3 regions of the Pseudoduganella sp. jia 12 genome follow, and region 3 is predicted to be linked to each of the others. Evidence: predicted binding sites of a transcription regulator. Region 3 holds the regulator's gene; each other region holds the start of a gene.
What was found. Region 3 encodes LexA, which represses DNA repair genes until DNA is damaged. Its sites were predicted from a motif close to ACTGTATNNNNATACAGT; they were not measured.

Region 1 (3,275 bases), on a different contig from region 3:
GTATCGGGGTTCATCGTGGTTTCCCACAGCTGTTCGGCATTCATCTCGCCCAGGCCCTTGAAGCGGGAAATGCTCCAGCTGCCTTCCTTCAGGCCATCCTTGCGCAGCTTGTCCTCGATGGCGGTCAGCTCGCCGTCGTCCAGCGCATACAGCTTCTGGATCGGCTTCTTGCCGCGCGCCGGCGCATCCACGCGGTACAGCGGCGGGCGCGCCACGCAGATATTGCCGTTCTGGATCAGCGCCGGGAAGTGGCGGAAGAACAGCGTGAGCAGCAGCACCTGGATGTGCGAGCCGTCCACGTCCGCGTCGGACAGGATGCAGATTTTCCCGTAGCGCAGGTTCGACAGGTCGGGCGTGTCGCCGAAGCCGTGCGGGTCGACGCCGATCGCCACCGCGATGTCGTGGATCTCGTTGTTGGCGAACAGGCGGTCGCGGTCCGTCTCCCAGGAATTGAGCACCTTGCCGCGCAGCGGCAGGATCGCCTGGAATTCCTTGTCGCGGCCCATCTTCGCCGAGCCGCCCGCCGAGTCGCCCTCGACGAGGAACAGTTCCGTGCGCGAGACGTCGTTCGATTCGCAATCGGTCAGCTTGCCCGGCAACACGGCCACGCCGGACGATTTTTTCTTTTCCACCTTCTGCGCGGAGCGCAGGCGGGACTGGGCCTGCTTGATGACCAGCTCGGCCAGCTTCTTGCCCCAGTCGATGTGCTGGTTCAGCCACAGTTCCAGCGCCGGCTTGCTGTAGGTGGAGACGAGGCGCACCGCGTCGCGCGAATTCAGGCGCTCCTTGATCTGGCCCTGGAACTGCGGATCCAGCACTTTCGCGGACAAGACGAACGAAGCGCGCGCAAATACGTCTTCCGGCAGCAGTTTCACGCCTTTCGGCAACAATGAATGCAGTTCGACGAAGTTCTTCATCGCCCCGAACAGGCCTTCGCGCAGGCCCGATTCGTGGGTGCCGCCATTCGGCGTGGGAATCAGGTTCACGTAGGATTCGCGCATGATCGCGCCTTCCTCCGTCCAGGCCACCACCCACGAGGCGCCTTCGCCTTCCGCGAAACCTTCCGCATCGGGGCCGGCGAACTGCTCGCCCTCGAACAGCGGCACGAAGGTTTCGCCGTTGCCCGTTTGCGCCAGCGCTTCGGTCAGGTAGCCGCGCAGCCCGTCGTTGTATTGCCACGTCTGCACGTCGCCCGTCTTGCCGTTCTTCAGCGTGACGGTGACGCCCGGCAGCAGCACGGCCTTCGAGCGCAGCAGGCGCTGCAGTTCGACCTGCGAGATCAGCGGCGAGTCGAAATATTTCGCGTCCGGCCACGCGGTGACACGGGTACCGGATTTCTTGCCGTCCTTCGGCGCGGGGCCCGACGTGAGCGGCTGCACCAGGTCGCCGTTCTCGAACGCGATCGTGTGGTAGCCGTTGCCCTTGTCGTCCTTGCGCCAGACGTTGATTTCCAGGCGCTTCGACAGCGCGTTGGTGACGGACACGCCCACGCCGTGCAGGCCGCCCGAGAACGCGTAGGCGCCGCCCGAGCCCTTGTCGAACTTGCCGCCCGCGTGCAGCCGCGTGAACACGATTTCCACGGTGGGCACGTTTTCTTCCGGGTGCAGGCCGACAGGGATGCCGCGGCCGTCATCCTCGACGGTGATGCTGCCATCGGCGTTCTGGATGACGACGATGTTCCGGCAATGGCCGCCCAGCGCCTCGTCCGACGCGTTGTCGATCACCTCCTGGATGATGTGCAGCGGGTTCTCCGTGCGGGTATACATGCCGGGGCGCTGCTTGACGGGCTCGAGGCCCTTCAGAACGCGGATCGATGATTCGCTGTAGTCGGAAACTGGTTTTTTGGTGGCCATACGTGAATATTGCTGAGTATTTTGCTGAGTACGTTGCTGAGTAGTTGCTGAGTAGTTGCTGAGTGCGTTGCTGAGTAAGTGCGCCTGGTTGATGCGACGGCTGAATGGGTTGGTCCAGCATGTTAGTCCGGCATTCTAGCCGAGGCGCCGGGCAAGGTAGCAAGCATCACTGAAAACATCTGTATAAATATACAGTAAAACAGTCGTTTTTACACCTTGTTTACAGCCGACCGGCCAGTCTTTACCCTGTTTTTAGGTCCCCGTCGATAACCTGTTTTCCATCACAACACCTGGAAAGGGTAGCGATGGATATCGTATTTTTGGCCGCGATCGGCGCCTTCGCGGCGCTCGCATGCGGCATGGCGGCCGGGTGCGACCGCCTGGGGAACAAGCCATGAGCGCCGCCGGCAATCTCGTCTACCTGGGCGGGGCGCTGGTCGCGGCCGGGCTGCTCGCGTTGTTATTTGCATACCTGGTCGTGGCCCTGCTGAAGGCGGAGGACCTGTGACCGCCCAATCCCTGACGCTGCTGGCCGCCTTCCTGTTCGTGCTGCTGGCCCTGGCCTGGCCGCTCGGCGCCTTCCTGGCAAAAGTGGGCGCGGGCGACATGCCCGTTCCCGGCCTGGGCTGGCTGCGCAAGCCCGAGGCATTCCTGTACCGCGCCGCTGGCCTGCCCCAGGACCGCGCGATGGGCTGGAAAGCCTATGCGCTCGCGCTGATTGTCTTCAACGCGCTCGGCACACTGTTCGTCTACGCCATGCAGCGGCTGCAGGCCTGGCTGCCTTTGAACCCGCAGCACCTGCCGAACGTGGGCCCGGATTCGTCGTTCAACACGGCGGTCAGCTTTGTCGCCAACACGAACTGGCAGGGCTATGCCGGCGAGCAGACGATGAGCTACCTGACGCAGATGGTGGCGCTGGCCGGCCAGAATTTCCTGTCGGCGGCCACGGGCATCGCCGTCGTGTTCGCGCTGGTGCGCGCCTTTGCCACCCGTTCGAGCGCATCGGTCGGCAATTTCTGGGTCGACGTCACCCGCGCCACGCTGTACGTGCTGCTGCCGCTGTCGCTGCTGCTGGCGGTACTGCTCATGGGGCAGGGCGTGATCCAGAACTTCGACGCCTACCGCGACGTCGCCACCCTGGAAGGCGGCGTGCAGACGATCGCCATGGGCCCGGTCGCCTCGCAGGAAGCGATCAAGCTGCTGGGCACGAATGGCGGCGGCTTCTTCAATGCCAATTCCGCGCACCCGTTCGAGAACCCGACGGCGCTGGCCAATTTCATGCAGATGATCGCGATCTTCCTGATCCCGGCCGCGCTGTGCTTCGCGTTCGGCCGCATGGTGGGCGACATCCGCCAGGGCTGGGCCGTGCTGGCGGCGATGACGATCGTGTTCTGCCTGGCGACGCTCGCCATCTTCGCCGCC
Region 2 (3,275 bases), on a different contig from region 3:
GCGTGAATAAGCCGCGTGAATATCAGATATTCCCAAACTCGTCATCCGGGTCGTAGCCTTTCATCGCGGCGCGCACGGCCTTCTGGGAAAAGCCCCGGCCGATCAGGAAGCGCATCTGCTTGGCGCGGCCTTCGGCATCCTCGGCGACCTTGCCGTGGTACTTGCGGCGCCACACGTCGCAGCAGCGCGCCACTTCGTCTTCGACGAGCCCCGCCTTCAGTTCCTGCAGTGCCTCGCCCTTCACGCCGTGGCTTTGCAGTTCGGCCAGGATGCGGCTGTTGCCGTAGCGCGCGGAGCGGCGATGGATGAGGGATTCGGAAAAACGCTCTTCCGACAGCCACTTGTTCTTTTCCAGCCAGTCGAGCAGCGCGTTGATGTCTTCGCCCTCTTCCGCGTGGCGCGCCAGCTTGCGGGCCAGCTCGAGGCGGCTGTGCTCGCGGGTGGACAGCAGGCGCAGGGCACGGGCTTTCAGGCTGGGAGGAGGAGCGCGCATCGGGGGTGATCGATCAGTGGAAACAGGAAAGCGGACAGTATAAAAAAACATCGCCACCGCCGCAAAGCGGCCGGTGGCGATGAAGAGCTTCTACAAAGCCCAGGATCAATTGGCGGGCGGTGACGCCCGGGCTGGAGAACGGAGTCTCCAGCCGGCCATCATCAGTCGACGGCCTTCAGCTTCGGTGCCGGTGCATCGCCTTCGGCCGGCGGCAGTTCGCGCACGCCCAGCGAAGTGCGGACCTTGTTCTCGATCTCGCGGGCCAGTGCCGGACGTTCGCGCAGGAACGTGCGGGCATTGTCCTTGCCCTGGCCGATGCGCTCGCCACCGTAGCTGTACCACGAACCGGACTTCTCGACGATCTTTGCTTCCACGCCCAGGTCGATGATCTCGCCTTCGCGGGAGGTGCCTTCGCCATACAGGATGTCGAAGTGGGCTTCCTTGAACGGCGGTGCGATCTTGTTCTTGACGACCTTGACCTTCGTTTCGTTACCGATCACCTCGTCGCCGGACTTGATCGAGCCGGTACGGCGGATATCCAGGCGCACGGAGGCGTAGAACTTCAGCGCGTTACCGCCCGTGGTGGTTTCCGGCGAGCCGAACATCACACCGATCTTCATGCGGATCTGGTTGATGAAGATGACCAGCGTGTTGGTGCGGTTGATCGTGCCGGTCAGCTTGCGCAGCGCCTGGGACATCAGGCGGGCCTGCAGGCCCGGCAGCGAGTCGCCCATGTCGCCTTCGATCTCGGCGCGCGGCGTCAGCGCCGCCACGGAGTCGATGACGATCATGTCGACGGAACCGGAGCGCACCAGCGCATCGCAGATTTCCAGCGCCTGTTCACCCGTGTCCGGCTGCGAAATCAGCAGTTCGTGCAGGTTCACGCCCAGCTTTTGCGCATAGGTCACGTCGAGCGCGTGTTCCGCGTCGATGAAGGCGCAGGTGCCGCCGATCTTCTGCATTTCGGCGATCGTTTGCAGCGTCAGCGTGGTTTTACCCGACGATTCCGGACCGTAGATCTCGACCACGCGGCCGCGCGGCAGGCCGCCGACGCCGAGCGCGATGTCCAGGCCCAGCGAGCCGGTGGAGACGGTCTGGACTTCTTCCAGCGGGGCGCTTGCGTCCATCCGCATGACGGAACCCTTGCCGAACTGCTTTTCAATCTGAGCCAGCGCCGCGGCGAGCGCTTTGGCTTTTTCGGAGGCAGGTACTGCCGCTTTCTTGTCGTCCATGATCTCTCTTAACCTTTAACTGTTTAGTGATTCCGAATATTCCTTGTGTACCGGTGCGGCACAAGTAGTACTGTATATGTATCCAGTGGTTTATGCAAGCGCTAAGTGGCACTTCGCAGTGTTTGTACAGTGCTTTTCCAAGGCGCGTCGCACATTGAGTACAATGAAATTGCCTCAATGCCGGAATGCCAACATGCGTATTTTACTAGCCGAAGATGACAGTGTCCTGGCGGACGGACTCACGCGCTCGCTGCGCCAGTCCGGCTATGCCATCGACTGCGTGAAAAACGGGCAGGAAGCCGATACGGCCCTGTCCACGCAGGAATTCGACCTGCTGATCCTGGATCTCGGCCTGCCGAAGCTGCCCGGCCTCGAAGTGCTGCGCCGGCTGCGTTCGCGCGGCTCGCTGCTGCCGGTGCTGATCCTCACGGCGGCCGATTCGGTCGAGCAGCGCGTCACCGGCCTCGACCTGGGCGCCGACGACTACATGGCCAAGCCGTTCGCGCTGTCCGAGCTGGAAGCGCGCGTGCGGGCGCTCACCCGGCGCGGCCAGGGCGGCGGGTCCGCCATCGTCAAGCACGGCCCGCTCACCTATGACCAGGTGGGCCGCAGCGCCTACATCAACGACCAGATGCTCGACCTGTCGGCCCGCGAGCTGGGCCTGCTCGAAGTGCTGCTGGCCCGCACCGGCCGCCTCGTGTCGAAGGAACAGCTGGTGGACCACCTGTGCGAATGGGGCGAGGAAGTCTCCAACAACGCCATCGAAGTCTACGTGCACCGCCTGCGCAAGAAGATCGAGGTGGGCGGCGTGCGCATCGCCACCGTGCGCGGCCTCGGCTACTGTCTCGAGAAATTCTCCAGCGCCGCCGCGGCCGAGCCCAAGTGAATTCGCCGGCGGACCGGTCCGAAGCGGCGTGGAGCCCTGCCCTCGAGGAAGAAGAAGAAATCCAGCATTCGCTGTTCGGCGAGATCCTCGACTGGATGCTGGCCCCGCTGCTGCTGCTGTGGCCGATGAGCATCGCCATCACCTACCTGGTGGCCAAGTCGATCGCCAACCAGCCGTTCGACCACGCGCTGGAAGACGCCGTCACCGTGCTGTCGCAACAGGTGCGCGAAGTGAACGGCACGGCGGAACATCGCCTGCCCGGCGCCGCGCGCGACATCCTGCGCGCCGACGACGTCGACAGCGTCTACTTCCAGATCCTCGGTCCGCAAGGCCGCCATCTCGACGGCGACCGCGACCTGCCCCGCCCCGATCCGCAGCCCGAGGACGACATCGTGCGCCCCGGCGCCGTCAGTTTCCGCAACGCCAACCTGCACGGCACGCCCATCCGCCTGGCCTATGCCTATGTCAACCTGGAAGAGCACAGGGAACGGCCGCCCCGCCTGGTGCTGGTGCAGGTGGCGGAAACGCTGGAAAAGCGCGCCCGGCTCGCCAACGAGATCATCAAGGGCGTGATCCTGCCCCAGTTCATCATCCTGCCGGTGGTGCTGGCGCTCGTGTGGTTCGCCCTGTCGCGCGGGCTGCTGCCGCTGGCCGAACTGCAGGA
Region 3 (3,275 bases):
GTTTTCCTGGATGAAATCTTTCAGGGTGTCGACGTCTTTGTAGTCAACTTGCTCAACGCCAGCGGCGGTGAAGCGGCAGAACTTCTTACGCTTGAACAGCGGGTTCTGCTGTTTGCGCTTTTCTTTCAGCTTGGCTTTGTTTTTGTCGAACTTTTTACCGAATGCCATTTTAGGCTCCTGTATTTAAATATTGTGTCGCTTCACGCGGCACGAAAATCAATGATGTGAAAAACCAGGCTCTTGCTGTTGCGGCTTTTCCTGGCGAGGAACCCCGAGAATTCGTAGGCCCCTCCCAGTGGCGCGCTGCTGAAACGGCCTGAAATCTCTCCCGCGGCAAGCGCGGCGATTTCAAATTCCGTCTGGCGGGCGATGCCTGCCTCGATCTGCTGCGAACTGTGCTGCAATATTGCATTCACGATCGGCAGCCCGGCGGGGGTATAACGTATGACTTCCCGCTCGGTGATCAGGCCAGTGAACTTCAGCTCGTTCAGCAAGACTCCAGGATTTAGGCTGCAGCAGCTGCCGGAGCGGCCGCGGCTTCAGCGCGGTGGCTCTTGGCGGCGTCTTCACGCTGGACCGACTTCATCATCGGCGAAGGAGCGGTTTCCGCTTTCTTCAGCTTGACGGTCAGGTGACGCAGCACGGCATCATTGAATTTGAACGCGGTTTCCAGTTCGACCAGAGTGTCGTTGTCGCACTCGATGTTCAGGCAGATGTAGTGTGCCTTGGCCAGTTTCTGGATGGAGTACGCCATTTGACGGCGGCCCCAGTCTTCCACGCGGTGCACGTTACCGCCGCGCGAGGTCACGCTGGCTTTGTAACGTTCGATCATCGCGGGCACTTGCTCGCTCTGGTCCGGATGGACGATAAATACGATTTCGTAGTGACGCATGCAAACTCCCTTAAGGACTGTTGATAGCCCACCCCGGCGTCAAGACGGGTGTGGGAAGAGGTAAGCCCGCAAGCATAGCAGGTATTTTGAGCGCTGGCTAGCCGCCAGCCTGGGCGCCGACGGGCTCGCAAGGGCTGTGCAAACGGGTAACGAGCATCGGGTTTTTTGCAACATTTCCCGCAAATTGGCGCTTGCCGCCGGTTTTCATGAAATATTTCTGCGCCTGAATCGTGTTTCCTCTTGCATTCGCACAGACACTGTACAAAAATACAGACTGTCTATATCCACAGCTATTCTTTACAGCTCATCGCACCATGATCAAGCTCACCGCAAGGCAGGAACAAATTCTCAACCTGATCAGGGATGCCATCGACACCACCGGCTTCCCGCCAACGCGCGCCGAGATCGCCGCCGAATTGGGTTTCAAATCGGCCAATGCGGCCGAGGAGCACCTGAAGGCGCTCGCGCGCAAGGGTGCGATCGAAATCACGGCCGGCACGTCGCGCGGCATTCGCCTGCTGGGCGACCGCGCCGCGCGGGCCGCGTCGGGGCCATCGGCGCCGGCGGGTGCACCCGGTTCTGGTCATGGGGCCGCGCATGGTACCGCGCATGGTACCGATTACATCCCGCAGGTGCCGGCGGCGCTGCTGATGCAGCTGCCGTTGATCGGCCGCGTGGCTGCCGGCTCGCCGATCCTGGCGCAGGAAAACCTGGAAAAAACCTACAGCGTCGACCCGGCCCTGTTCTCCGCGAAACCCGATTTCCTGCTGAAGGTGCGCGGCGAATCGATGCGTGATGTGGGCATCATGGATGGCGACCTGCTGGCGGTGAAGAAGGTGGACAGTGCCAAGAACGGCCAGATCGTCGTGGCCCGCATCGGCAGCGAAGTCACGGTGAAGCGCTACCGCCGCACCGGCTCCACGATCGAACTGCTGCCGGAAAACCCGGACTTCAAGATCATTACCGTGAAGCCCGAAGATGAATTCGCACTGGAAGGCCTGGCGGTCGGTCTGCTGCGCGCCTGGCACTGACATCCCTTCTGTCGCGCCCGCTTGCAAGGGCGGGCACGGCGCCTGATGTCGGCTGCCCTGGCCGGCACCATCCACATCATGCAGCGCTGCGACCGTGTCGCGGCGCCTGCCTTATCGCTCAACCTCACGAACCTGCCCTCCCGTCGGCCGCACCGCCACCCTGCCCCTGGCCTGGTCCACATGGATCGCATATTGGCCGAAAAAGTCGGCGCCAAGGATGCCGTCTGGCTGGAAGAAGCCTGGCAACGGCATCAGGTAGGGCGTGATCGCCGCCCCGCCGGGCAGCGAGACCGATACGAAGCTGCATGGCTTGTCCGGCCCGAACGCGTCGCACGGGGCCGGCCTGTCTCCCTGCTTTTCCACGGATTGCGGCTTGGCGATCGAGATGCTGGCGGCCGAATCGAACACGAGCCGATAGCGGGCCCGGTCATTCGACAAGGTCGCGACGATGCCTTCATGCACCCGCTCATAAGGAAGCGGCCGCCAGCCCGGGCCCGGATCGAGTGGCGCGCCGAAGCGCAAGGTGCGGGCGGACTGGTCGTACACGAAAGGCTGCCTGGCAAAGAGACCGAGGCCGACGACGGAGTGCGGCGGCAGCCCGGCACCATCGCCGATGTGCAGGCCCCACGCCTCGTACGACACGCCCGTCACCTCGCCGAACGATACGCCGTTGACGACGAGGTCGGGAATGACGAACTCCTCCTCCTCGCGCACCTCGCCGGTCAGGTCGGCGCTTCTTAACTTGCGCCCCGTGAGTTTCAGGCCGGGTATCTCGGCCATCACGTCGCGCGTCAGGTGCAGCGTACGGGACGAACCGGTGTCGAACGTGAACGGAAAGACCTTGCCGGCGATGGCCAGCTGCGCCACGGGGATGCCCTTTTCCAGCGCCAGCGGCACCGAGACTTCAGCCTGCGCGGCTGTGGCGGCAAACAGCGTGGCCAATGCGGCGGCGGCACCGATCCAGTGCTGCCTCATGCCTCATGCATCCAGCGCTTTGCGGAAATCGTCGACCAGGTCATCGGTATCCTCGATGCCCACCGATACGCGGATCAGCGATTCGGCGATGCCCATCGACGCGCGGCGCTCGGCTCCCATTTCGTAGAAGATCGTGTGCGCGACCGGGATCACCAGCGTGCGGGTGTCGCCCAGGTTCGACGCGGGCACGGCGATCCGCAGGCGGTTCAGGTAGTCGAAGCAGTCGATGCCATCCTGCAGTTCAAAACTGAACAGCGAGCCATGGGCCTTGAACAGGTCGGTCGCGATGGCGTGCTGCGGGTGCGACGGCAGGCCCGGGTAATGCACGGCGGCCACGCGCGGATCGGCTTCCAGCATCTCGGCCAGCGCCCTGGCAT

Region 1: ACY65G_RS14965 (DNA topoisomerase IV subunit B) is a predicted target of LexA. The motif match lies at 2,032-2,049, and genes of this name have one in related genera.
Region 2: recA (recombinase RecA) is a predicted target of LexA. The motif match lies at 1,795-1,812, and genes of this name have one in related genera.

The regions. Positions count from the first base shown of each region.
Region 1 is NZ_JBUXKP010000006.1:144,973-148,247, forward strand. It holds gene ACY65G_RS14965 (DNA topoisomerase IV subunit B) at 1-1,853, opposite strand, end outside; gene ACY65G_RS14970 (potassium-transporting ATPase subunit F) at 2,248-2,361, shown strand; gene kdpA (potassium-transporting ATPase subunit KdpA) at 2,358-3,275, shown strand, end outside.
Region 2 is NZ_JBUXKP010000004.1:250,302-253,576, reverse strand. It holds gene recX (recombination regulator RecX) at 23-493, opposite strand; gene recA (recombinase RecA) at 655-1,725, opposite strand; gene ACY65G_RS10360 (response regulator) at 1,919-2,611, shown strand; gene ACY65G_RS10355 (sensor histidine kinase N-terminal domain-containing protein) at 2,608-3,275, shown strand, end outside.
Region 3 is NZ_JBUXKP010000013.1:116,507-119,781, reverse strand. It holds gene rpsR (30S ribosomal protein S18) at 1-168, opposite strand, end outside; gene priB (primosomal replication protein N) at 201-491, opposite strand; gene rpsF (30S ribosomal protein S6) at 506-892, opposite strand; gene lexA (transcriptional repressor LexA) at 1,207-1,923, shown strand; gene ACY65G_RS25450 (pepsin/retropepsin-like aspartic protease family protein) at 2,035-2,898, opposite strand; gene ACY65G_RS25445 (cystathionine gamma-synthase family protein) at 2,902-3,275, opposite strand, start outside.